Regions from separate parts of the Massilia luteola genome, predicted to be linked through region 3. Evidence: predicted binding sites of a transcription regulator. Region 3 holds the regulator's gene; each other region holds the start of a gene.
What was found. Region 3 encodes FliA, which starts transcription of late flagellar genes. Its sites were predicted from a motif close to CTAAAGTTTNNNNNNNNNNNGCCGNTA; they were not measured.

Region 1 (7,630 bases), on a different contig from region 3:
GATCGATGTGGCGCACGGTCAGCAGGCCCGTGTGCAGGTGCGGCCGCAGGTCGAGCCCGAGCGCCGCGGCGCGGGCGAAGAACGTGCCCAAGCCCTCGTCGAACAGGTAATAGGACGCCCGCTCGCCCCGGTTCAAGGCCGACAGCATGCAGCGCACGACCACCGTCGTCTTGCCGACGCCGGATGGCCCGACGAACAGCGTATTGGTGCCGGACACGAGGCCGCCGCCGAGCAGGGTGTCGAGGCCGCGCGAGCCGGTCGAGCGCGTGATCGGCCTGAACTCCGCGCTGTGCTCGGCCGCGACCAGCCTGGGAAAGATCCGGATGCCGCCGGTGTCCAGGATGTAGTCGTGGTAGCCGCCGCGGAACGCGATGCCGCGCATTTTCATCACGTTCACGCGGCGCCGCTCCTTGCCGAATTCCTTGGCCAGTTGTTCCAGGCAGACGACGCCGTGGGCGATGCTGTGCAAGTGCTGGTCGGACTGGCTCGTCTTGTCGTCGAGCATGAGCACGGTACAGGCGCGCGACGCAAAAAATTGCTTGAGCGCCAAAATCTGGCGGCGATAACGCAAGGGGTTCTGGGCCAGCAGGCGCATTTCGGACAGGCTGTCGAAGACGACGCGCGCCGGTTTGATCTTGTCGACCTGCTCCATGACGCCACGCGCCGTTTCGCCGAGTTCGATCTCGGCGGGATGCAGGATCGACTGCTGCGTGTCCGGGTCCAGCGCCTCGTCGCTGGCGAGCTCGAAGATCGCGAGCTTGTCGAGCGACCAGCCGTGGCTGTCGGCCACCGCCATCAACTCGTCCGCCGTTTCCGACAACGTGATGTAGAGCCCGGCTTCGCCCTTGGCGGCGCCGTCGAGCAGAAACTGCATGCCGAGCGTCGTCTTGCCGGTGCCCGGCGTGCCTTCGATCAGGTACACCCGCTCGGCCGTCAGGCCGCCGCCCAGGATGTCGTCCAGGCCGGGAACGCCGGTCGATATGCGGCGGGTAAGCTTGCGTGGTGCTGCAGGAAAGGGCGACGGTTCAAACATACGGGCACATCCGAAAAAGGCGGTGGAGCGCACCCGGGCGGGCGCGATGACGGTCGCGATGGACACGACAGTTCGATTATAAGACCAACCCGCCGACCCTCGGCGCGAACAAGGACCGCCCCCCAGTTCCGCCCGACTTTTGCGCCCGGCTTTGCTTTCCCAGCGGCAACAATGTTAAAGTTGCGATCTGGGAAAAAGTTATCGGAGCGGTATCATGCTGATTGTCGTGGGTTTCGTGATCGTGCTGCTGGCCGTGTTCGGCGGCTTCGTGCTGCAGGACGGGCACCTGGCCGCGTTGTTCCAGCCTTACGAACTGCTGATGATCTTCGGCGGCGCGCTGGGCGCGTTCGTCATCGCCAACGACCGCAAGGCCATCGGTCTCACGTGGCGGAGCATGCCGATGCTGTTCCATGGCTCGCGTTACACGCGCGAGTTGTACATGTCGTTGATGGCGCTCATGTTCGACCTGTTGACAAAGGTCCGCCGCGAAGGGTTGATGGCGCTCGAGAACGAGATCGACGCGCCCTACGAAAGCGCCATCTTCACGAAATACCGCGTCATCCTGCTGGACGACCATCTGCTGGAATTCATGACGGACTATCTGCGCCTGCTGGTGTCGGGCACGATGAACAGCTACCAGCTGGAAAACCTGATGGACAACGAGATCGAGACCTACCAGGAAGACGCCGACATTCCCGTGCAGGCCATCCACAAGCTGGCGGACGGCATGCCCGCGTTCGGCATCGTGGCGGCCGTGATGGGCGTCGTGCACACGATGGGCGCCATCGGCCGCCCGCCGGCGGAGCTGGGGGCCCTGATCGCGGCCGCGCTCGTCGGCACCTTCCTCGGCATCCTGTTGTCGTACGGCCTCGTCGCGCCGCTCGCGAGCCTGCTGCACAGGCGCCACCAGGAAGCCGCCAAGGCGCTGCAATGCGTGAAAGTAACATTGCTGGCGTCGATGAACGGCTACGCGCCGACGATCGCCGTGGAATTCGGCCGCAAGGTCATCTCGGCCACCGAGCGCCCGACCTTCGCCGAACTGGAAGGCCATGTGCGGCAGCTGAAGTCGCGCTGACCGGCGTCAGCGCCGCGGCGCCATCTCGATGCCGGCCAGTTTCCAGCTCCACGGGCCGGCGCGCCGGAAGACGAAGCTGCCGCCGTCCTGCGCCGTCACGGCAAAGCGATTCAAGCCGCGGTAGGCCAGCCGATAGCGCGGCGTCTCGCGCACCGGTTCAGGGGCGGCGGCTTCCGGTGCCCGCTCCGGCTTCGCGATCTCGATCCGGCCATGTTCGACCATGGCGCTGACGCCGGCCGGCGACACGACCGCGTCGACGAGGGGATTGACGAGGGCCAGCGCGAACGCCGAGCCGATCGCGGCAAACGGATTGTCGCCCTTGGTCTCCCCGCCATCCCGGCCCATCGCGGCGAGCAACTGGCCTTTCACGCTGGCGCGCAGGGCGGGAAAGTCGACTTGCGCGGACACGGCCCCGGCATCGCGGCGGGCGACGGCGGATTGCAGGCGGTGCAGCGTCCACCACGGGCTGGCGGCGCTGGTGCCGAGGGCGACGAGGAGGGCGCCGGCGGCGAGGGCTCGGGTGCGGTTCATCATGAAATCTTTGCTTTTGGAAAAGCGCCATGATAGCGGATACAAACGACGAGGCCGGAACGGTCGCCCGTCCCGGCCTCGCGTGATCGGCCTGCCGCTCGCTCAGTGATGGCGGCGATGCCGCGTCACCGTCACGTGCTTGCGGCCGTGGCGGGTGCTGCCGCCGACCGACGCGCGGATGCGCGGGCCGCCGGCGGAAGCGCGCACGCGCGGGGATTCGGCGCGCGTCGAGACGGGACCGGCGTCGCCCAGCACGTGGCGGCGGATGTTCAGGGCGTCCAGGAAGCGCACGGACGACGCGCCCGCGTTCAGCAGCACCATGGTCGCGTTCTTGCCGGCAGCCTTGATGCGCATGATCAGGCAGCGGCCCGCTTCCTGGGTGTAGCCGGTCTTCGACAGGCCGATGTCCCAGCCCTTCGCGCCGACGAGGCGGTTCGTGTTGTGGTACTCGACTTCACGGCCCTTGATGTTGATCAAGTCCTTGGGCGACGTCGTGATGCGGGTGATTTCCGGATAGTTCGAGGCGGCGGTGGCCATCTTGACGAGGTCGGCGGCCGTCGAACGGTTGTGCGGGCTCAGGCCGGTCGGCTCCTCGAGGACCGTCTGGGTCATGCCCAGTGCCGCGATCTTGCGGTTGACCGCGCCGTGGAAGGCCTCGATGCCGCCCGGGTAGGTGCGCGCCAGCGCGGCGGCCGCGCGGTTGTCCGAGGACATCAGCGCCAGCTGCAGCACGTCGCGGCGCGGAATGGTCGCGCCGACGGGGACGCGCGACGAGCTGTGCTTCAGCATGTCGACGTCTTCCTTCTCGATCTCGATCGGCTCGTTCATGTCCTGGTGGGCATCGAGCACGACCATGGCGGTCATGAGCTTGGTCAGCGAAGCGATCGGCGCGACGGTACCGGCGTTCTTTTCGAACAGCACTTTGCCGGTGTCGTCTTCGACGACGAGCACGGATTGCGATCCGAACGGCACGGCGAGGGCCGCTGCGCTGGAGATCGTCATCACTACGGCAGCGAGAAATTTTTTGATCATGGATGGTGTCTTGTACGGTTAATGGTCGGGCGCCGGACGGCGGCGGAACATCAGCGTCGGGTTGGCAGATAGCGTCTAGCTATACAGCAACAAATAAAGTTGAAAGATAGCACTAAAGATTGACATATGTCCATGTCCCTTAGTGAAATATCGAGTCCACCGGAAAGATTCTACAAGAAAAAAAAGCCCCGCGTTGCCGCAGGGCCTTCTTTTTGAACGGAATTTTCTAATGTGTCTTATTTTGACTGGTAGATTTTGTCGAATTCACCACCATCGTCGAAATGTCGTTTCTGCGCGGCACGCCATCCGCCGAACACCTCATCCACGGTGAACAACTTGATCGGCTTGTAGTTCGCTGCGAACTGCTTCATGACTTTTTCGTTGCGCACGCGCAGATAATGCTTCGCGCCGATGGCCTGTCCCGTTTCCGAATACAGGAAGTTGAGGTAGGCGGTGGCTTCCTTGCGGATGCCCTTGCGGTCGACGACCTTGTCGACGACGGCCACGGGCGACTCGGCCAGCACGGAGATCGACGGGTACACGACTTCGAAGTCGTTGCCGAACTCGGCGCGGACCAGGTTCACCTCGTTCTCGAACGTGACGAGCGCGTCGCCGATCTGGCGCTGCGTGAACGTGGTGGTGGCGGCGCGGCCGCCGGCGTCCAGCACGGGCACGTTCTTGAAGATCTTGCCGACGAGTTCGCGCGCCTGCGCTTCGTTGCCGCCCTTCTTGATCACGGAGCCCCATGCCGCCAGGTAGGTATAGCGGCCGTTGCCGGCCGTCTTCGGGTTCGGAATGACGACTTTCACGCCCGGCTTGGCGAGGTCGGCCCAGTCGTGGATGCCCTTGGGATTGCCCTTGCGGACCAGGAACACCATGGTCGAGTAGTAGGGCGCGGCATTGTCCGGGAATTTCTTCGCCCAGTCCTTCGCGACGAGGCCGCGGTCGGCCAGCATGTCGATGTCGTTGGCCTGGTTCATCGTGACGACGGACGCTTCCAGGCCGTCGGCGACGGCGCGCGCCTGCTTGCTGGAGCCGCCGTGCGATTGCTTGATCGTGATGGTTGCGCCGGTCGTCTTTTTCCACTCGGCGACGAAGGCCGGATTGATGTCCTTGTACAACTCGCGTGCCACGTCGTACGACACGTTCAGCAGTTCGACGCCGGCGGCCTGGGCAGTGAACGGCAGCACGGCACTGCCGAGTGTCAGCGCGAGCAATGCGCGACGCAGCGAGGAAACGGATGGGATCGCCATGTTGTTTTTCCTTGTAAAGACTCTCTTGGGGTGATGGATGATCAGTTAAAAAATAGCAAAACAAAAGTACATTTTTATCATATGCTTAGACGCCATATGACGCATGCATACGTTTGGAGCCCGCGCAAAGCAGGTAAATCGCGTTTGGGTTATAGTCCGGCCTTTGCTGTTCGGGCCGGCTACCGGTCCGTTGAATCATCGTTCGTTCCAGGTTGATGCTGAAAAACAATGGGTATCGAAATTCGCCACGCAACACCGAATGACGCGCCGGCGGTGTGCGAGCTGCTGCGCCGTTCGATCGAGGAGGGCTGCGTGCTTGACCACGGCGGGCGTCCCGAGATATTGCAGGCATGGTTAGGCAACAAGACGACCCAGAACGTGCTCGGCTGGCTGTCGTCGTCCAGCAATTTCGCCGTCGTGGCGGAGGGCGGCGCGGCCGGTGCGGGGGACGTGGTCGGTTTCGCATTGCTGAACCAGGCCGGCAAGGTGCCCTTGTGCTATGTCCGGCCGGACCTGTTGCGCAACGGCGTCGGGCGGGCGCTGCTGGACGCGTTGGAAGCGCAGGCGCGCGCCTGGAACATCAGCAAGGTGTACATGCAGAGCCCCGGCTCCGCCAGCGGCTTCTTCGAGCGCCTCGGCTATGTCAACGCGGGCAAGGACAAGGCCTGCTATGGCCTCGAATGTGACTTCCTGTGGAAGCATCTCGACGCCGAAACGGTGCCGGCGCGCAAGCGTTTTTGCAATTGCAGCCAATGAGCTGCGTCATGCTCTGATTGTTGTTTAACATTACATAACGTGAACTCATCTTTTTTCCGGCGTGCGCTTGCGCTATAGTAGTCGGGTTGCAATGATGAGTTCGTTATGGCTTCCCGCAGAGATTTTCTTCACCAAGGCTTGCGCCTGACCGCACTGGGACTCGTCGCCGTCCCGGCCATCGACGCCCACGCGGCCCGCGCCGCGTCGGGCCGCGACCAGCTTGACGCCCCCGGCACGGACCTGGAACCGCCCCCGGACCTGTTCGATGCCCAGCTCCTCGACATCGACTTCTGGGTCAAGCCGCGCACGCTGTCCGTGGTCCGTCCGGCCAGCGGCGAACGCGCCAGCGTCATGTACTGGAAGGATGGCGAGGTGATCGACTCGGCCTACCAGGAACTGTGCCATCTGTTGCGCGACGTCAACGGCAAGGCGTCGATTCCCATCGATCCCAAGCTGATCGAGACGCTGTGGGCGTCGCAGGCCTTCGTCGCGCGTTACGGCCTCGACCGGCCGCTGGAGATCCTGTCCGGCTACCGCACACCGGCGTCCAACAACCGGTTGATCGAGCAGGGCGTGCCGGCCGCGCGCCAGTCGCTGCACATGTCCGGCAAGGCGGCCGACGTCCGCATCGCCGGCCTCACCGAGGAAGTGCTGGGCGGGCTCGTGAAGAGCTTCCGCAAGGGCGGTGTCGGTTTCTATTACCGCGGCGGCCCGAAAGGCGGCTGGATCCATACGGACACGGGCCTCAACCGTACCTGGAAGGGCTGAGCACCCTTCGGCGCCGCCGGATTCCCGGGCGGATAGGCGGCGCGCGCATTCCCGCGTTTTTGCTATCGTGAGCACACCAACCTTTTCACGAAGGAGGACATGATGGCAACCATGAACGCACCCACGATGGAACGCCGGCACCTGCCCGAACGGCGTGCCGCCTTGCGCGAAGGCACGACGGCGCTGTCCGGGCTCGATTACACCGCGATGGTGCTCCTGATTATCGGCGGCCTGAACTGGGCCATGGTGGGCCTGCTCGACGTCGACGTCGTCGCCACGCTGTTCGGTCCGGGCAGCCCGGCCAGCCGCGTCGTGTACGTCGTCGTCGGCCTCGCGGCCCTGTATTCGATCTATACCGCGATCAAGATGAGTCGCCACGGGCATTGAGCCCATGCGCGTCGGCCTGATTTCCGACACGCACGGCCTGCTGCGCCCCGAGGCGCTCGATTTCATCGACGGGTCCGACCACATCGTCCATGGCGGCGACATCGGCAGCCCCGAGATCCTCGAGCGCCTGGCGGCCATCGCGCCGCTGACGGTGGTGCGCGGCAACAACGACACGGCGCCGTGGGCGCAGGCGATCCCGGAGACGGCCCGCGTCGACTTCGGGCAGGTGACGCTGTTTGCGATCCACGACCTCAAGCTGCTCGCCATCGACCCGCGTGCGGCCGGCGTGCGGATCGTCGTGTCCGGCCATTCGCACCGGCCGGCGTGCGTCGAGCGGGACGGCGTGCTGTACGTGAATCCGGGCAGCGCCGGACGGCGCCGCTTCACGCTGCCGATCGCGGCCGCCGAGCTCTTCATCGAAGGCGACGCCGTCCGTGCGCGGCTCGTGACGCTCATCCCGTAAGCGTGTTCTGGCCGCGGCGCCGGAAATGCCGTAGCATACGCGCCGTCCTCAAGCTTGATCGATCCCATCCATGACGTCTGACCAGAACACCAACGACCGCGCGGCCGACAGCGCCGAACGTCCCCGTTTCCGCCCCGTCCCGTGGACGCCGCTGGAGACGCCGCAAGACGTCGAACTGTGGATCGACGAGCACAACCGCAGCATGCAGGAGCTCGTCAGACCGCAGGAGACGGGCGTCGGCGTGCGCTTCCGCCTCGCGCCCGGCGGTGACGTCTACATGCAGACGACGGCGGATGCCGTGATCCTCGACGTCGAGCCGGACGCCGGCTGGA
Region 2 (7,630 bases), on a different contig from region 3:
GCCCGCCAGCGCGCGCCCGCCGGCGCGCACGTCGGCCTTGCCCTGCCAGCCGTGCACGGTGACGGCCACCTGGCGCCACCACGGCGCGAAGCGGCCTTCGCGCGGGCCGAACGCGATGGCGACGCCGTCCGGCTTCACGGTGCAGCTCACGGTCTGGCGCAGATAGCCGCCCTTCTCGAAGTCCATCGAATGGCCGTCGTCGAGATACAGCTCGCCCGTGCAGTCGGGGCCCGGATACACGTCCAGCATCAGCGGGCCGCGCGGCGTGTCGGCCGTGGACTGCACGACGTTCTGGCGCGGCAGGATCGTCCCCGCGCGCACGTACACGGGCAGGTGCGCGAGGCGCACGGTCTCCGTCACGAACGAACCGCCGCCGTGCGCCTCGCCCGTGGCCTGCGTGGCGGACTGGATCACCTGGTCTTGCGCGGCCGGCGCCGGCTGGCCGACGGGCAGTCCCGTCCAGTAATCGAACCAGCCGCCCTCCGGCAGGCAGGTGCGATAGGACTGGGGCGATTCGGGATGCGGCGGCGGCGACACGAGCAGCGCACGGCCCAGCGTGAAGGTCCACGACTGCTCGCACGGCAGGTTCAACGCCGACGGGTAGTCGTAGAACACGGGCCGCAGGATCGGGTCGCCGGTGCGCGCGTTCTGCTCGGCCAGCGCGTACAGGTACGGCATCAGCTTGTAGCGCTCCTCGACGAATTTGCGCCGGATCGCCAGGTGTTCCGGACCGTCGACCCACGGCTCCACGCGCGGCGTGCCCTTGGCCGAGTGATCGCGGAACAGCGGGTAGAACGCGCCGATCTCGAACCAGCGCGTGAGCAGGTCGGGACCCGGTCCGCCGGTGAAGCCGCTGACGTCGGCCGCGCCGTACGAAAAGCCGGACAGGCCCAGGTTGATGATCTGCTGGACCGACAGCTTCAGGTGGTCCCAGGTGGCGCTGTTGTCGCCGGTCCAGGTGACGGCATAGCGCTGGCCGCCGGCATAACTGGCGCGCGTCATCACGACGGCGCGCTCGCCCGGCGCCAGCTTGCGCAGCCCGTCGTAGGTGGCGCGCGTGTTCTGCATGCCGTACACGTTGTGGATCTCGCGGTGGTCGGCGGTTCTCGGCGCGAAATCGTCGGACGCGATGCGGTGGCGCGTCTCGTCCGGCATGGTCTTGGTCGGCGTATTGAAGATGGCCGGCTCGTTCATGTCGTTCCACGAACCGGCCACGCCCCACTGCACCTGCTCCTTGAACAGGCCGCCCCACCAGTCGCGCGTGGCGGCCTGGGTGAAGTCGGGGAACACGGACGGGCCGGGCCACACCGGCGCGACATAGGTCGTGCCGTCGGCGTTCTTCACGAAATGGTCGCCCTTCACGCCGCTGGCGTACGGCGCATAGCCCTGCTCCACCTTGGCCACGTGCAGGTCGGTGATCGTGATCACCTTGATGCCCTGGCGGCCCAGGTCGCGGATCAGGCCCGGCATGTCGGGGAACGCTTTTTTATCGACGGTGAACGGGCGGTTGCGGTCCTGCCAGTCGATGTCGAGCCAGACCACGTCGGTGGGCACGCGCTCGGCGCGCAGCCGCGCGGCGACGCCGCGCAGTTCGTCGGCCGACATATAGCTGTAGCGCGACTGCTGGTAGCCCAAGGCCCAGCGCGGCACCAGCGGCGCCTTGCCCGTCAGGTCGGTGTAGCGGCGCACCACCTCGGCCGTCGACGGGCCGTGGATCAGGTAGTAGTCGATCGGGCCGTCCGGCGCGCCGAACGCCAGCACGCCGTCCTCGCGGTGGCCGAAGTCGAACCAGCTGCGGTAGGTGTTGTCGAGGAAGACGCCGTAGCTGCCGCCGGCGCCGCCGACGCCGATGAAGAACGGGATCGACTTATAGATCGGGTCGTCGGCCGAGCCGAAGCCGAAGGCGTCCGTGTTCCAGTCGACGAAGCTCTTGCCGCGCCGGTCCAGGCCCCCGGTCTTGTCGCCGAGGCCGAAGTAATGCTCGGCCTGCGGCATCTGCTTGCGCAGCGTGAACGCGTGGCCGTCGACCTTGACGGGATCGATGGCGTCGGCCGAGATGACCTTGCCCGCCAGATCGCTCACCACGAGGCGGCCGTCGCGCACGTCGACGCGCAGCGTGCGCGTGGAAAATCCCGTCGGGCTGGCCTGCACGTGCACGCGGTGCGCGCGCACGTCGGCCGGCACGGCCCAGCTGGCGTCTTCCGGCAGCGTCCCGGCCGCGCCCATCGTCACGCGCAGGATGTCGTCGGTGAGCGCGAGCACGCGGATGCGCAGGCTGCCCTGGCGGACGTCCATGCCGTCGGCCTGGGCGGCGATGGTCGCCGGCTGCGCCTGGGCCGGCGCGGCGGCGAGAACGGACAGCGCCAGCGCGGCGGCGGCGATGCCCTTCTTGAGGGCGTGGTGGTCCTGCATACGGGTCTCCTGATCGGTCGATATTCGGGTTTATATCATTTCCTCGAACATAACCGAACGGATCTTGTGCGACGGCGCGGCTCGACATGAAAGCTGCCCCGCGCGTGAAGCCGGCGGGCGTCCGCTTATTTCGCGCCCGGCCGGTACAGCTGGTCGAACGTCCCGCCGTCCGCGAAGTGGATCTTCTGCGCCCTGCTCCAGCCGCCGAACACGTCGTCGATGGTAAACAGCTTCACGTGCGGGAACTGCGCGGCGTATTTGCGGCCGATCGTCGCATTGATCGGGCGGTAGAAATGCTTCGCGATGATGTCCTGGCCCTCATCCGTATACAAGAACCGCAGGTAGGCGTCCGCCACCTTGCGGGTGCCGCGCCGGTCGACCACCTTGTCGACGACGGCGACCGGCGGCTCGGCCAGGATGCTCTGTTGCGGCGCCACGATGTCGAACTTGTCCGGGCCCAGTTCCTTGATGGCCAGGATCGCTTCGTTTTCCCACGCGATCAGCACGTCGCCGATGCCACGCTCGACGAAGGTGGTCGTCGCGCCGCGGGCGCCCGAATCGAGGACGGGCACGTTCCTGAACAGCTTCGCCACGTAGTCGCGCGCCTTCGCTTCGCTGCCGCCCGGCTGTTTCAGGGCATTGCCCCAGGCCGCCAGGTAATTCCAGCGCGCCCCGCCCGACGTTTTCGGGTTGGGCGTGATGACTTGCACGCCCGGCTTGATCAGGTCGTTCCAGTCGTGGATGCCTTTCGGATTGCCCTTGCGCACCAGGAACACGATGGTCGAGTTGTAGGGCGAGCTGTTGTGCTGCAGGCGTTTCTGCCAATCCCTGGCGATCAGGCCCCGCTCGGCGATCGCGTCGATGTCCCCGGCGAGGGCCAGCGTGACGACGTCCGCGCCCAGGCCGTCGATCACGGCACGGGCCTGCTTGCCCGAGCCGCCGTGGGACGCCTTGAACACGACATTGTCTCCCGTCTGCGCTTTCCACCTGGCGGCGAACGCCTTGTCGACGTCCTGGTACAGCTCGCGCGTCGGGTCGTACGACACGTTCAGCAGGGTGACGTCGGCGGCATGTACGGTCGGCGCGACGAGCGCGACGGCCAGCAGGGCCTGGATCAGTTTTTTTGACAACATGTGTTCTCTCGTTCAAGGTTCTGGAAGCCATAGCGTAAAGAACACGCGTCGAACCGCGAACGAATCGTTTCAATTTTGCTTATCCGGTTTCGTCATATCCGCCCCATCTCGGGCACCTGAAAACTTTTTTCAAAAAATTTCCACTCGGCATTTAATGAGTCCGGCTGAACGGTCGTCTTGTACTTGTGAGAGCGCGAGATGCGCAACCTCCAAACAGTATCCAAGCCACTAGGAGCCATATCATGCTGAGCCTTCACACCAACGTCGCATCGCTTTCCGCACAAAATTCCCTGAGCCGCACCCAGTCGAGCCTCTCGACGTCGATGACCCGCCTGTCGACCGGCTACCGTATCAATTCGGCAATGGACGACGCTGCCGGCCTGCAGATCGCGACCCGCCTGAAAGCCCAGACCAGCGGTATGTCGGTCGCCATGCGCAACACCCAGAACTCGATCTCCATGCTGCAGACCGCCGACGGCGCGCTGAACGAAGTCAACAACATCCTGACCCGCATGAAGGACCTGGCCACCCAGTCCGCCGACGGTTCGTCGTCCGCCGATGACCAGACCGCGATGCAGTCCGAATACAACTCGCTGACCGACGAACTGTCGAACATCTTCTCGAACACCAAGTTCGGCGGCACCAAGCTGCTGAACACCGACGGCACGAGCAAACTGAGCACCGCCACCGGCATCACGTTCCAGATCGGCGCCGACAGCTCGGAGACCATGACCGCGAACTTCAGCGCCGAACTGACCTCGGTGAACAGCTCGATCTCGACCGCCACCAGCGCTACCTACGCAGGCGACGGCAGCCTCGCGGCCACCCCGTCCGCCGGCACCGACCTGACCACGACCGCTGGCGCCAACGCTGCGATCGGCAACCTGAGCACCGCGATCGACGCCGTGTCGACCCTGCGTTCGAAGCTGGGCGCCGTGTCGAACCGCCTCGACCACGTCTACAACAACCTGTCGAACATCTCGAGCAACACGCAGGCTGCAACCGGCCGCATCATGGACGTCGACTTCGCGACCGAGTCGTCGAGCATGACCTCGAACCAGATGCTGATGCAAGCTGGTACCGCCATGCTGAAGCAGACCAACAGCATGTCGTCGATGGTCATGTCCCTGCTGCAGTAATCGCAGGGCCAGGATTGGCCACCGCCCGGGCTGGTACAGCCGGGCATGCATGAAAGGCCAGCCACAAGCTGGCCTTTTCACTTTACACTGCCGAGATCATGGCCAGCATTTCCTTTCCCGCCCTTCCGCCGCCCGTCATGCCGGCGAGCGCCGCCGGTCCGCTGCCGGCAACGCCGGTCGGCGCGGTCGCGGCCGCCGTCCCGGTGGCACTATTGCAGGCCGAGCTCGAGGCGATCCCGCTGCCCCTGCCCGCCGCGCAGCCGACGCCCGTCCTGCCCGCCGGCGACGCTTTGCCCGACGCCGCGGCCATGCGCCCCGACCAGGTGGTGATGGCACGCCAACTCACCTGGCCGAGTCCGGACGGTGGCGCGCTCGCGACTTCATGGCGCGGCATGGTGCGCAGCTACGGCAGCCAACTGGTCACGCGCGCGATCCAGGCATCCCAGCAGCAGCGCGGTCAATTGCTGCCCAGCGCCCTGCTGCAGAGCGGGCTGGATGGACGCGTGCTGCGCCAGGCCGACCTGGCCACGCTGCCGCCCGACGCCTGGCGCTTCACCGTGCATCCGGGCGGTCCGCAGGCCCAGCACCTGCGCGTGATCGGGGAAGAGGAACAACAGCAGAAATCGCAGCGCCGGCGCCGCCGCACGGCCTTGCGCCTGGAACTGGTGCTGGCCGACGGCTCGGTCGTCACCGTACAGGCGGAGCCGCTGGCCGACGGCGTCATGCTCGAACTGTGCGCCCCCAACGCCGATACCCTGCTCCACCTGCGCGCCCTGCAGCCGCAACTGGAAGAAGCCGTGCGCCGCTCCGGCCTGCGCGTGCTCGGCTGGACCTGGCGCGACACCCTGCCGGAAGGCCGGGTGCACGCGCGCCTGCCGTCGACCGAGGCCGCCGCCGCGCTCAGCCTGCCCGTGTTCCGCGCGATGGCCGAACTGGCGCTGCTGCTGCCGGCGTAGGGTGAGCACCCCGTGCCCACGTGCGGCGTTTGCGTGACACGTACGTCCGCGCGGGCTCGGGGAGCCCGCCCGGCGAGGGGCGTGATCAACCCACGGTGCCGATGATCGAGACTTCGCGGTTTTCCGGGATCTCGTTATACGACAACACGTGCAGGCCCGGCGCGAACAGGCGCGCGTAGCGGGCCAGCAGCGGGCGGATCTGCGGCAGGACCAGCAACAGCGGCGGCGTGTGCTGCTGCTTCATCTGCTCGCGCGCCACCGGCATGTTCAGCTGCAGTTGCGACAGCAGCTGCGGATCGATCGGGTAGTTGTCCAGCACGACCTTGCCGCCATTGTTCTGGCGTGCCTGGTTCAGGGAACCGAGCAGCATGTTTTCCAGCTCCCCGGACAGGTTAAAGGCCGGCATGTCCTTCTTCTTGCCGTACAGGCCGGAGACGATCTGGCGGCGCAGCGCGCAGCGCACCTCGGCCGCCAGCAGGATCGGATCCTTCGTCGTTTCCGAGCTGTCCAGCAGGGTCGTCGCGATGACGACGATGTCCTTCAGCGACACGTGTTCGGCCAGCAGCACGCGGAACACGCGCAGCAGCTGGGTGTGCGTGAGCGCCTTGTCCAGCGCGCCGGCCAGCTTGGGCGACAGCGCCGTCAGGCGTTCCATCATCGCGGGCACGTCTTCGTGGCGGAACAGTTCCGACATATAGTCGCGCGCGATCTTGGACGTGTGCGTGGCGATCGCGCTCGGCACCTCGACGACCTGGTAGCCCTGCCCCAGCGCGTGCGCTTTCTGATCCGGTTCGATCCAGGTGACGGCCATGCCGAACGCGGGCTCGATGCCCGGAATGCCGTCGATCTCGCCGTACACGTTCGGCGACGGGATCGCCATCAGGCATTCCGCCACGACCTCGCCCTCGGCCACGACGGTGCCGTTGATCGCGATCGCGTACTGGTTCGGCCTTAATGTCAGGTCGTCGCGCACGCTGATCAAAGGCAGCAGCAGGCCCATTTGCTCCGAGAGGCTTTGGCGCACGCCCTTGATCCGTTTCGGCAGCACTTCGCCCTGTGCCTTGTCGAGCAGGTGCACGAGCTTGTAGCCGACGGTGATCGAGATCGGCTGCACGACCGGCAGCTGCTGCCAGTCGAGTTCCGGCGCGCGGTCGTCGCGCAGCGCCGCTTCGATGGCGGCCACGCTGGTGTCGTCCGGCGGCTTCACTTCTTCGCGCGCCAGCCTCCAGCCGACGTAGCCGATGGCGGCCGCGAACACGAGGAAGTAGAACGACGGCATGCCAGGCACCATCGCCAGGACCACCATCACGCCCGATGCCGAATACAGGACGGTGGGATTGGCCAGCAGCTGGCCGCCGACCTGCTGTTCGAAGTCGCCCGAATCGCTGATACGGGTAACGAGGATCGCCGCCGCCGCCGACAGCAGCAGCGCCGGTACCTGGGCCACGAGGCCGTCGCCGATCGTCAGCAATGCGTACTGGCGGAACGCGTCGGCGAACGACAGGTCGTGCATCAGCGCGCCGATGGCGACGCCGCCGATCATGTTGATGAGCAGGATGAGGATCGACGCGATCGCATCGCCGCGCACGAACTTCGAGGCACCGTCCATCGCGCCGTAGAAGTCCGCTTCGGACGCCACTTCCTTGCGCCGCAGCTGCGCTTTTTCCTGGTTGATCAGGCCCGCGTTCAGGTCGGCGTCGATCGCCATCTGCTTGCCGGGCAGCGCGTCCAGCGTGAAGCGCGCGGACACTTCGGAAATACGTTCGGAACCCTTCGTCACGACGACGAAGTTGATGATCATGAGGATCACGAAGACGACGATACCGACGACGAAGTTACCGCCGATGACGACATTGCCGAACGCCTCGATCACGTGGCCGGCGGCGGCGGTGCCCTCGTGGCCGTGCAGCAGCACGACACGCGTGGACGCCACGTTCAGCGCGAGGCGCAGCAGCGTGGTGCCGAGGATGACGGTCGGGAAGACCGAGAA
Region 3 (7,630 bases):
AACCGCGTTGAGCGCGCTGGCCGCCAGCGCATTATTGGGTGCGACCCTGAGTGACCTGGACCTCTGGGGCGTGGATGCGCTGCTTGCCTTCGTGCCGTTCGCGCTCCTCGTGACTGCCGTCGTCGTGGCCGGCGGTTCGAATGCGATCAACATCATCGACGGATTCAACGGCCTGTCCAGCAGCACGATCGTCATCATGGCCGCAGGCCTGGCCGCGGTTGCACTGCGGTGCGGCGACAACCTCGTGGCGAATCTCGGCGTGCTGTGCATCGGCGCCACGCTCGGTTTCATGGCGTTGAACTATCCGCGCGGTAAACTCTTCCTGGGCGACGGCGGTGCTTATTTCCTCGGATTTTGGGTTTCCGAAATGGCGGTGCTGCTGCTGGTACGTAACGCCAGCGTGAATGCCTGGCAAGTGCTGTCCATCTGCGCGTATCCTGTCATCGAAGTGCTTTTCAGCATTTATCGTCGACGCTTCATCCAGAAAGTCAGCCCGGGCGCGCCGGACGCGCTGCACCTGCATACCCTCGTGTATCGCCGGATCGTATTCAGATACGTTGACAAGAATTCCAAGAATCCATGGAAGCGCAATGCCGCGGTAGCATGCATCATCCCTCCCGTCGTCGCCGTTTGCGTGGCGGTGAGCGTGGCGGTCGGGACGTCGATCGCAATGAGCATCCTGACCGTACTGGCCCAGGTTGTGATCTACGTCGCAGTGTATGGACGTCTGGTGCGTGGACGCTGGACCGCTGGCGAGGCAGGCAGGATCGGTTCCAATGTCACCGTGAACGCCAAGTTGCGGTGAAGCGTTTCAGAACCAAGATGAAAAAACGGACCCTCAGCGGGTCCGTTTTTGCATCCACCAGTGCTCGAACCATATCGCGAACTGAAGCAAGAGGCCGGTGGCGAACATGAAGTCGGAAAATATGCCTGTGCGGGCTGCCGCCGCAATCACGCCCGTCACGATGAAAAATGTCCGCAAAGTGGGAAGACTACGATCGAGCGACGTGCTGAAATGCACGAGCAAGGCTTCCATGTTGGCAGCGGAATGACGCTTCGGTAGTCTCAGTTTCATCTGCTGGCCTTTCTATGTCTGACCGTCTCATCGTTTTTTAAATACAGTCTAGCATGAGCTTTGTTGCCGGTCGTTACAATTGAAGAGATTTACAGTTATTTAAATTACCGGCGGCTACATAATTTTGCTTTTTTTACATTGCCTGCACAATTCGCTACATTGTGCATGTCAAAATAGCAACCCGTCGCGCAATTTACGGCCGTTCAGGTGACAGAATGGCAGCGATCGCGGCCTGTGACCAGAATTATTCTTCAGGAATAACGTCCCGCCGTTTTGAGTTTGATCGAATAGGCGGATTTTCCCCCGCCTTTTCCTCCAATCGTTTCCTCCCGGCATCGTCAATAATCCTATCCGTGAATGGGCCATTGTGCCCGCATGACCGGACAGCGAACCACCTTAAGCCACAGCCAGGAAGAGCGGAGAACAACGATGAACGTGAAGAAATTTACAGCGGCGACTTCCCGTGAAGCCCTGCGCAAAGTGCGCGAGGCATTGGGGCCGGACGCGGTCATCCTGTCGAATCGCCCGGTCGATGGCGTGGTCGAGATCCTGGCGCTGGACAACGACGACGTCGCGTCGCTGGCCTCGCCCGCGCCGGAATCGGAGATGGCGGCGCCGCGTCCGAACCTGCACATGCAGGAACCCTCGTTCGATGACCTGGAGCCGGCGCCGGCGCCGCGCCCGGCCGCGCGTCCTGCACGCGCTTTCCAGGAAGCGCCGCAGGCCCGTTCGTTCGCCGACGCCCCCGCAGCCCGTCCGTTCCAGGAAGCCCCGGCCGCACGCCAATCGCTGAATTCGCTGTACGACCTGGACGAGCCGGCCGCGCCCGCCGTGCCGCCGACGTATGCCAACCGCCGCGCCGCGCAACCGGAAGCGCCGGCCTTCGACATGGCCGCGATGACCGCGATGATGTCGGCCGCGATCGCCCAGGCGAAGGAATCCGCCGCCGCCGAAATGAGCGGCATGATGAGCGAAATCCGTGCCATGCGCGGCATGATGGAAACGCAACTGGCCGAACTGTCGTGGGGCAGCACCCAGCAGCGCGAACCGCAGAAAGCCGCCGTGCTGCGCGAGATGCTGGCCGCCGGCTTTTCGGCGAGCCTGTCGCGCTACCTGGTCGACAAGCTGCCAGCCGGTAAGGATGCGGCCGAGTCGCTGCGCTGGATCAAGACTGTCCTGTCGCGCAACATCACGACGATGGCCGACGAGGATGCCATCCTCGACCGCGGCGGCGTGTTCGCGCTGGTCGGCCCGACCGGCGTCGGCAAGACGACGACCACCGCCAAGCTGGCGGCGCGCTGCGTCATGCGCCACGGTCCGGAAAAGCTGGCGCTGATCACGACGGACGCCTATCGTATCGGCGGCCACGAACAACTGCGCATCTACGGCAAGATACTGGGCGTGATGGTGCACTCGGTGAAGGACGAGGCCGACCTGCGCATCGCCCTCAAGGAACTGCGCAACAAGCACACGGTGCTGATCGACACGATCGGCATGTCGCAGCGCGACCAGATGGTGACGGAGCAGGTCGCCATGCTGACGGAGTCTGGCGCCGACGTGAAGCGCCTGCTGTGCCTGAACGCGACGTCGACCAACGAGACCCTCAACGAAGTCGTGCGCGCCTACCAGGGCACCGGCCTGGCCGGCTGCATCATGACCAAGCTGGACGAGGCCGCATCGATCGGCAACGTGCTGGACGTGCTCGTGCGCCAGAAGCTGAACCTGTACTACATCTCCACCGGCCAGCGCGTGCCGGAAGACCTGCACCTGGCCGACCGCGCGATGCTCGTCGACCGCGCCTTCCGCAACAAGCGCGACGCCGCCGCCCAATTGCAAGATGCCGACCTGCCGCTGATGATGGCCGGCCTCGGCAACCTGAACAACGACCGTTCGCTGCGCGAGGTGTACGTTGGCTAGTTTCGACTTCGACCAGGCGGAGGGCCTGCGCCGGATGCTGGCGGGCCCCAAGCCGCGCATCGTGACCTTTCTTTCCGCCACGCCCGAGGATGACAAGGGCGCCATGCTCGTCAACCTGGGCGCTTCGCTGGCCCAGTCCGGCAATGACGTGATGATCGTGGACGCCTGCACGCGCGACTACGGCGTGGCCCAGCGCCTCGGCGTCGACCGCAGCCCCAGCCTGCTGCAGGTGGCGCGCCAGGAATGCGCGCTGAACCAGGTGATCCATCCGGTGCCGCAGGGATTCTCCGTGGTGAAGATGGCGCACGGCGCCGTCCCGGCGCATCCTTCCGCCGTGCGCGCGCATCCTTCCGTCGTTCCCGCGCAGGCGGGAACCCAAGTGTCTTCGAACAGCAGGGTGCGCCAGCAAGATTGGGCCCCCGCCTTCGCGGGGGCGACGGGAAGCGCGGGGACGACGGGGAGCGCGGGGGGAGCGGATGAGATGCGGCGTCTGGCCAAAGCCTTCGACGTGCTGGTCCAGCAATCGTCCGGCAGCATCGTGATCGTCGACGGGGAATTTTCCCAGGATGGCACGTTCTCCGTGCCGATCATGGCCACGTCCGAGATCGTCGTGCAGGTGTCGACGAGCGCCACGTCGATCACGAACGCGTATGCGTTGATCAAGCGGCTGTCGCAGCAGCTCGGCCGCCGTCCGTTCGGTATTCTTGTCACCGGCGCTACCGAAGCCGAGGCGAAGGTGGTATACGATAATATGTCATCTGCGGCAACTCGTTACTTGGCGGTAACGCTGAGCTCCATGGGCTCCGTGCCGGCGGACGAGTACCTGCACCGCGCCGCGCGCCTCGGGCGCGCCGTGGTCGACGCATTCCCGCTGGCCGGCGCTTCGGTGGCTTTCCGCCGCCTGGCCGGGCGCTTCGCGCGCACGGGCATCCAGCAGGGACGGGCCGCTTGAAGCGGCAATGATTAACCAATCACTGGAACCATGTACACGGTCAAAGGGAAAGCGGACAAGAACTCTCTGCTGACGGAGCACATGCCGTTGGTGAAGCGTCTCGCCCACCAGATGAAGGCCAAGCTCCCGCCGTCCGTCGAAGTCGATGACCTGGTACAGGCAGGCATGATGGGCCTGCTCGATGCGATCAACCGCTACGAGGAGAACCACGGCGCGCAGTTCGAGACCTATGCGGTGCTGCGCATCCGCGGCGCCATGCTGGACGAGCTGCGCAGCAGCGACTGGATGCCGCGCTCCACGCGCGCCAATATGCGCAAGGTCGAGCAGGCCATGGCTGCGCTGCAGCAGCAGCTGGGTCGTCCGCCCAGCGAATCCGAAGTGGCGAAGTCGCTCAAGCTGTCGCTGGCCGATTACCAGGACCTGCTGGGCGATTCCGGCGGCCACCAGCTCGTTTACTACGAGGATTTCCATGACGAAGAGGGCAGCGACAGTTTCCTCGACCGCTATGCCGTGGACGACGACGATCCGCTCAAGAGCCTGCTCGACACGGACTTCCGCCAGACCGTCATCGACGCCATCGATGCGCTGCCGCCGCGCGAGAAGATGCTGATGGGCCTGTACTACGAAGAGGAACTCAACCTCAAGGAAATCGGCGCCGTGATGGGCGTGTCGGAATCGCGCGTCTCGCAGCTGCACACCCAGGCCGTGGCGCGCCTGCGTACCTATCTGCGGGAGCGTTCGTGGACCTGACCAGCCTGCTCGGCCTCGCACTGGCGCTGGCCGGGGTCTTCGTTGGACACACGCTCGACGGCGGCAAATTCTCCTCGCTGATCCAGCCGGCCGCGTTCGCGATCGTCGTCGTCGGCACGTTCGGCGCCGTGCTGCTGCAGACCAAGGCGCAGGCGTTCGTGCGCGGCGTGCGCATGCTGCGCTGGGTGTTCATCACGCCGCCCGACCGCCGCCAGGCGCTCGCACGCGAGATCAACCTGTGGAGCCTGTCGGCACGGCGCGACGGGCTGCTGTCGCTCGAACAGTATGTGGCGAAGGCCGATCCGTTCATCCAGAAGGGCTTGCGCCTCGTCGTCGACGGCATCCAGCCGGACAAGCTGCGCAGCCTGCTCGACACGGAAATCAACACCTACGAATTCCGCGAACGGCAAGCCGCGCGCATCTGGGAATCGGCGGCCGGCTATGCGCCGACGGTCGGCATCCTCGGCGCCGTGCTGGGCCTGATCCACGTGATGGAAAACCTGTCCGACCCGTCGCGCCTGGGCGCCGGCATCGCCGTCGCGTTCGTCTCGACCGTGTACGGCGTCGGCCTCGCGAACCTGTTCTTCTACCCGGTCGGCAACAAGATCAAGGGCATCGTCGCCGAGCGCGTGACCCAGTACGAGATCCTCACCGATGTCTTCCACGACATCGCCACCGGCGACTACACGCGCGTGATCGAAGAGCGCGTGGCGTGCCTGCTGGCGCAGCACTGATTCCGCAGCCATGGCGCGCCGCCGACCGTACGAACAGGACACCGAGAACCACGAGCGCTGGCTGATTTCCTACGCCGACTTCATCACCTTGCTGTTCGCGTTCTTCGTCGTCATGTACGCAGTGTCCGTGGTTAATATCGGCAAGTACACGGTGCTGTCGGAAGCGCTGGGCGATGCGTTCGGCGGCCGCGGCGCCGCGAACCGGACGAATACCATGGTCGAGGTCGACGCGCTGCCCCTGTCGAACATCCTCGCCCACAAACGGGCGGAAGAGGCCAAGCGCGACCGTGCGCGCCTCGACCTGCTGGCGAAGAAGCTGGACAGCATCCTGAAACCCCTCGTGAACAGCGGCAAGGTGCGCGTGACGCAGACGGCGCGCGGCGTCACGCTGGAGATCAATGCCAGCGTCCTGTTCGACGAAGGCGACGCCGCGCTGACGCCCCCGGCCCAGGAAACCCTGCGCACCGTCGCCGACCTGCTCAAGGACGATCCGCACGGGATCGAAGTCGAAGGTTTTACCGACAATACGCCGATCGGCAACCCGGCGTTCGCGTCGAACTGGGAATTGTCCGCGGTGCGCGCCACCACCGTCGTGCGCCTGTTCGCGGCGAACGGCGTGGCCGAGGAACGGCTGGCGGCCGTGGGACGCGGCGCCAACCGGCCGATCGCGTCGAACCTCGACCCCATCGGGCGCGCGCGCAACCGGCGCGTGGCCGTCACCATTCTCTCCGGCGCCGGCGCCTGACGCCGCGCCTGCGCGGTACAATCGTTCCCGCCCGACAGCACTGTCGAACGAACGAGGAGACCGGATGAACTTGCATGCAAGCCTGAGCGTCGACGCAAGACATGACAAGGTATGGATCACCTTCAGGGCGGAGAATCGCGGCGAGCGCCGGGTGTGGCTGCCGCGCGCGCTGGATGCCGATGTCCGGCCCGCCGGCCGCCTGTTCGACGTGCGCGCGCATCCGGGCGGTGCGTCCGTCGCCTATGTCGGCGCCACCGCCGCGCGTGCAGCATCCGGCTGGTTCGAACTGCCGCCGCACTCCGCCCACACGCACACCATCGACATCACGGCCGACTACGCCTTCCGTCCGGGCGACCACACGTACGAGCTGCGCTACGCCGGCCTGGCGCTGGCTGACATCCACCAGCCCGACGCCACGACGCCGCTCGTCACGGAGCCGGTGATGTTCCGGCATATCGCGCCCTAATTGCGCCGCACGGTCCGGTAGGGATTGTTTTCGCTGAAGTATTCGTGCGAATCGGCGTTGTCGATGGCCCGGTCCGGATCGCTGCCCGCCAGCGCGGCGGCCGCGGCCTGCCCATATACCCAATCGTCGGTCCCGGCCACGACGGTGAAATGGCTCATCTCGTGCACCAGTGTGCCGCCTTTGGAATCGGTGCCCGTCAGCGGCGCCGTCCAGAAGGCCTTGCAGACGTGGATCGTGTACGGCGCGTTCGGATAGACATAGGCGTACCACCGCTGGCTGCATGCGCAGTCGACCGTGATTGGCCGGGTGGCGAACGCGTCGCGGATGGCCGCGACGTGGCGGGCGACGGTCGTCGCGCGGGCATTGTCCACCGGGCCGAACCAGCCCGTGTAGCGCACCGCCAGCGCCTGGCCCTGCAGGTAGGCGTCGGCATCCTGCACCATCGCCAGGCCGGCCTGGACGGCGCCGGCGATGCCGTCCTGCTGCGCGTTCGAACAGTGGGCATAGGCGAGGCCGCTGCCGGCAGGAGCAGCCGCAGGAGGCGGTTCCGGCATCCCCCGCGGCAGGCGGCCATCGATCCACACGGCGGCTGACTGCGACGACGTCCCGGCCCGGCCGTGCGGCCGGAACGCGTGGGGCCGGCCGGCCACCTGCAGGCGCTCGGCACGGTAGCGCACGCTGTAGGCGCCCGTGATGTCCATCCGGTACAGCGCGGACAGTTCCACGCGCACGCTGCGCGCGGCGCCCGGCCTGAGCGCGACGAAATCGGCGGCCGTCGGCGCCGGGCGCTTCGCCTGGATGCCCAGGTAGGTGACGGGCAAGCCGTCGCGCGTGACGTCGAACAGTGGCGCCTGCACGCCGGCGAACGGCGTCTGCCAGGTCGGCACGTAGAGCGTCGTGCTCGACGTATTGCGGAGCGTCACCGTCACGACGACGTCGTCGCTGTGCATCAGGCTTTGCCGGACCGGCGTGACGTCGACGACGATGCCGC

Region 1: motA (flagellar motor stator protein MotA) is a predicted target of FliA. The motif match lies at 1,208-1,234, and genes of this name have one in related genera.
Region 2: U9J41_RS19720 (flagellin N-terminal helical domain-containing protein) is a predicted target of FliA. The motif match lies at 3,614-3,640, and genes of this name have one in related genera.

What each region holds. Positions count from the first base shown of each region.
Region 1 is NZ_JAXOFN010000001.1:523,493-531,122, forward strand. Features, by position in the region: gene U9J41_RS02330 (ATPase domain-containing protein) at 1-1,033, opposite strand, end outside; gene motA (flagellar motor stator protein MotA) at 1,248-2,108, shown strand; gene U9J41_RS02340 (DUF2939 domain-containing protein) at 2,115-2,639, opposite strand; gene U9J41_RS02345 (serine hydrolase) at 2,742-3,671, opposite strand; gene U9J41_RS02350 (sulfate ABC transporter substrate-binding protein) at 3,908-4,924, opposite strand; gene U9J41_RS02355 (GNAT family N-acetyltransferase) at 5,153-5,680, shown strand; gene U9J41_RS02360 (YcbK family protein) at 5,786-6,448, shown strand; gene U9J41_RS02365 (DUF378 domain-containing protein) at 6,560-6,835, shown strand; gene U9J41_RS02370 (metallophosphoesterase family protein) at 6,840-7,298, shown strand; gene U9J41_RS02375 (hypothetical protein) at 7,369-7,630, shown strand, end outside.
Region 2 is NZ_JAXOFN010000020.1:99,780-107,409, reverse strand. Features, by position in the region: gene U9J41_RS19730 (glycoside hydrolase family 31 protein) at 1-2,412, opposite strand, end outside; gene U9J41_RS19725 (sulfate ABC transporter substrate-binding protein) at 2,538-3,545, opposite strand; gene U9J41_RS19720 (flagellin N-terminal helical domain-containing protein) at 3,788-4,684, shown strand; gene U9J41_RS19715 (hypothetical protein) at 4,783-5,640, shown strand; gene U9J41_RS19710 (flagellar biosynthesis protein FlhA) at 5,726-7,630, opposite strand, start outside.
Region 3 is NZ_JAXOFN010000019.1:84,593-92,222, reverse strand. Features, by position in the region: gene U9J41_RS19140 (MraY family glycosyltransferase) at 1-805, shown strand, start outside; gene U9J41_RS19135 (hypothetical protein) at 839-1,075, opposite strand; gene flhF (flagellar biosynthesis GTPase FlhF) at 1,505-2,992, shown strand; gene U9J41_RS19125 (MinD/ParA family ATP-binding protein) at 2,985-3,944, shown strand; gene U9J41_RS19120 (RNA polymerase sigma factor FliA) at 3,975-4,694, shown strand; gene U9J41_RS19115 (flagellar motor protein) at 4,685-5,428, shown strand; gene motD (flagellar motor protein MotD) at 5,439-6,173, shown strand; gene U9J41_RS19105 (hypothetical protein) at 6,238-6,639, shown strand; gene U9J41_RS19100 (M35 family metallo-endopeptidase) at 6,636-7,630, opposite strand, start outside.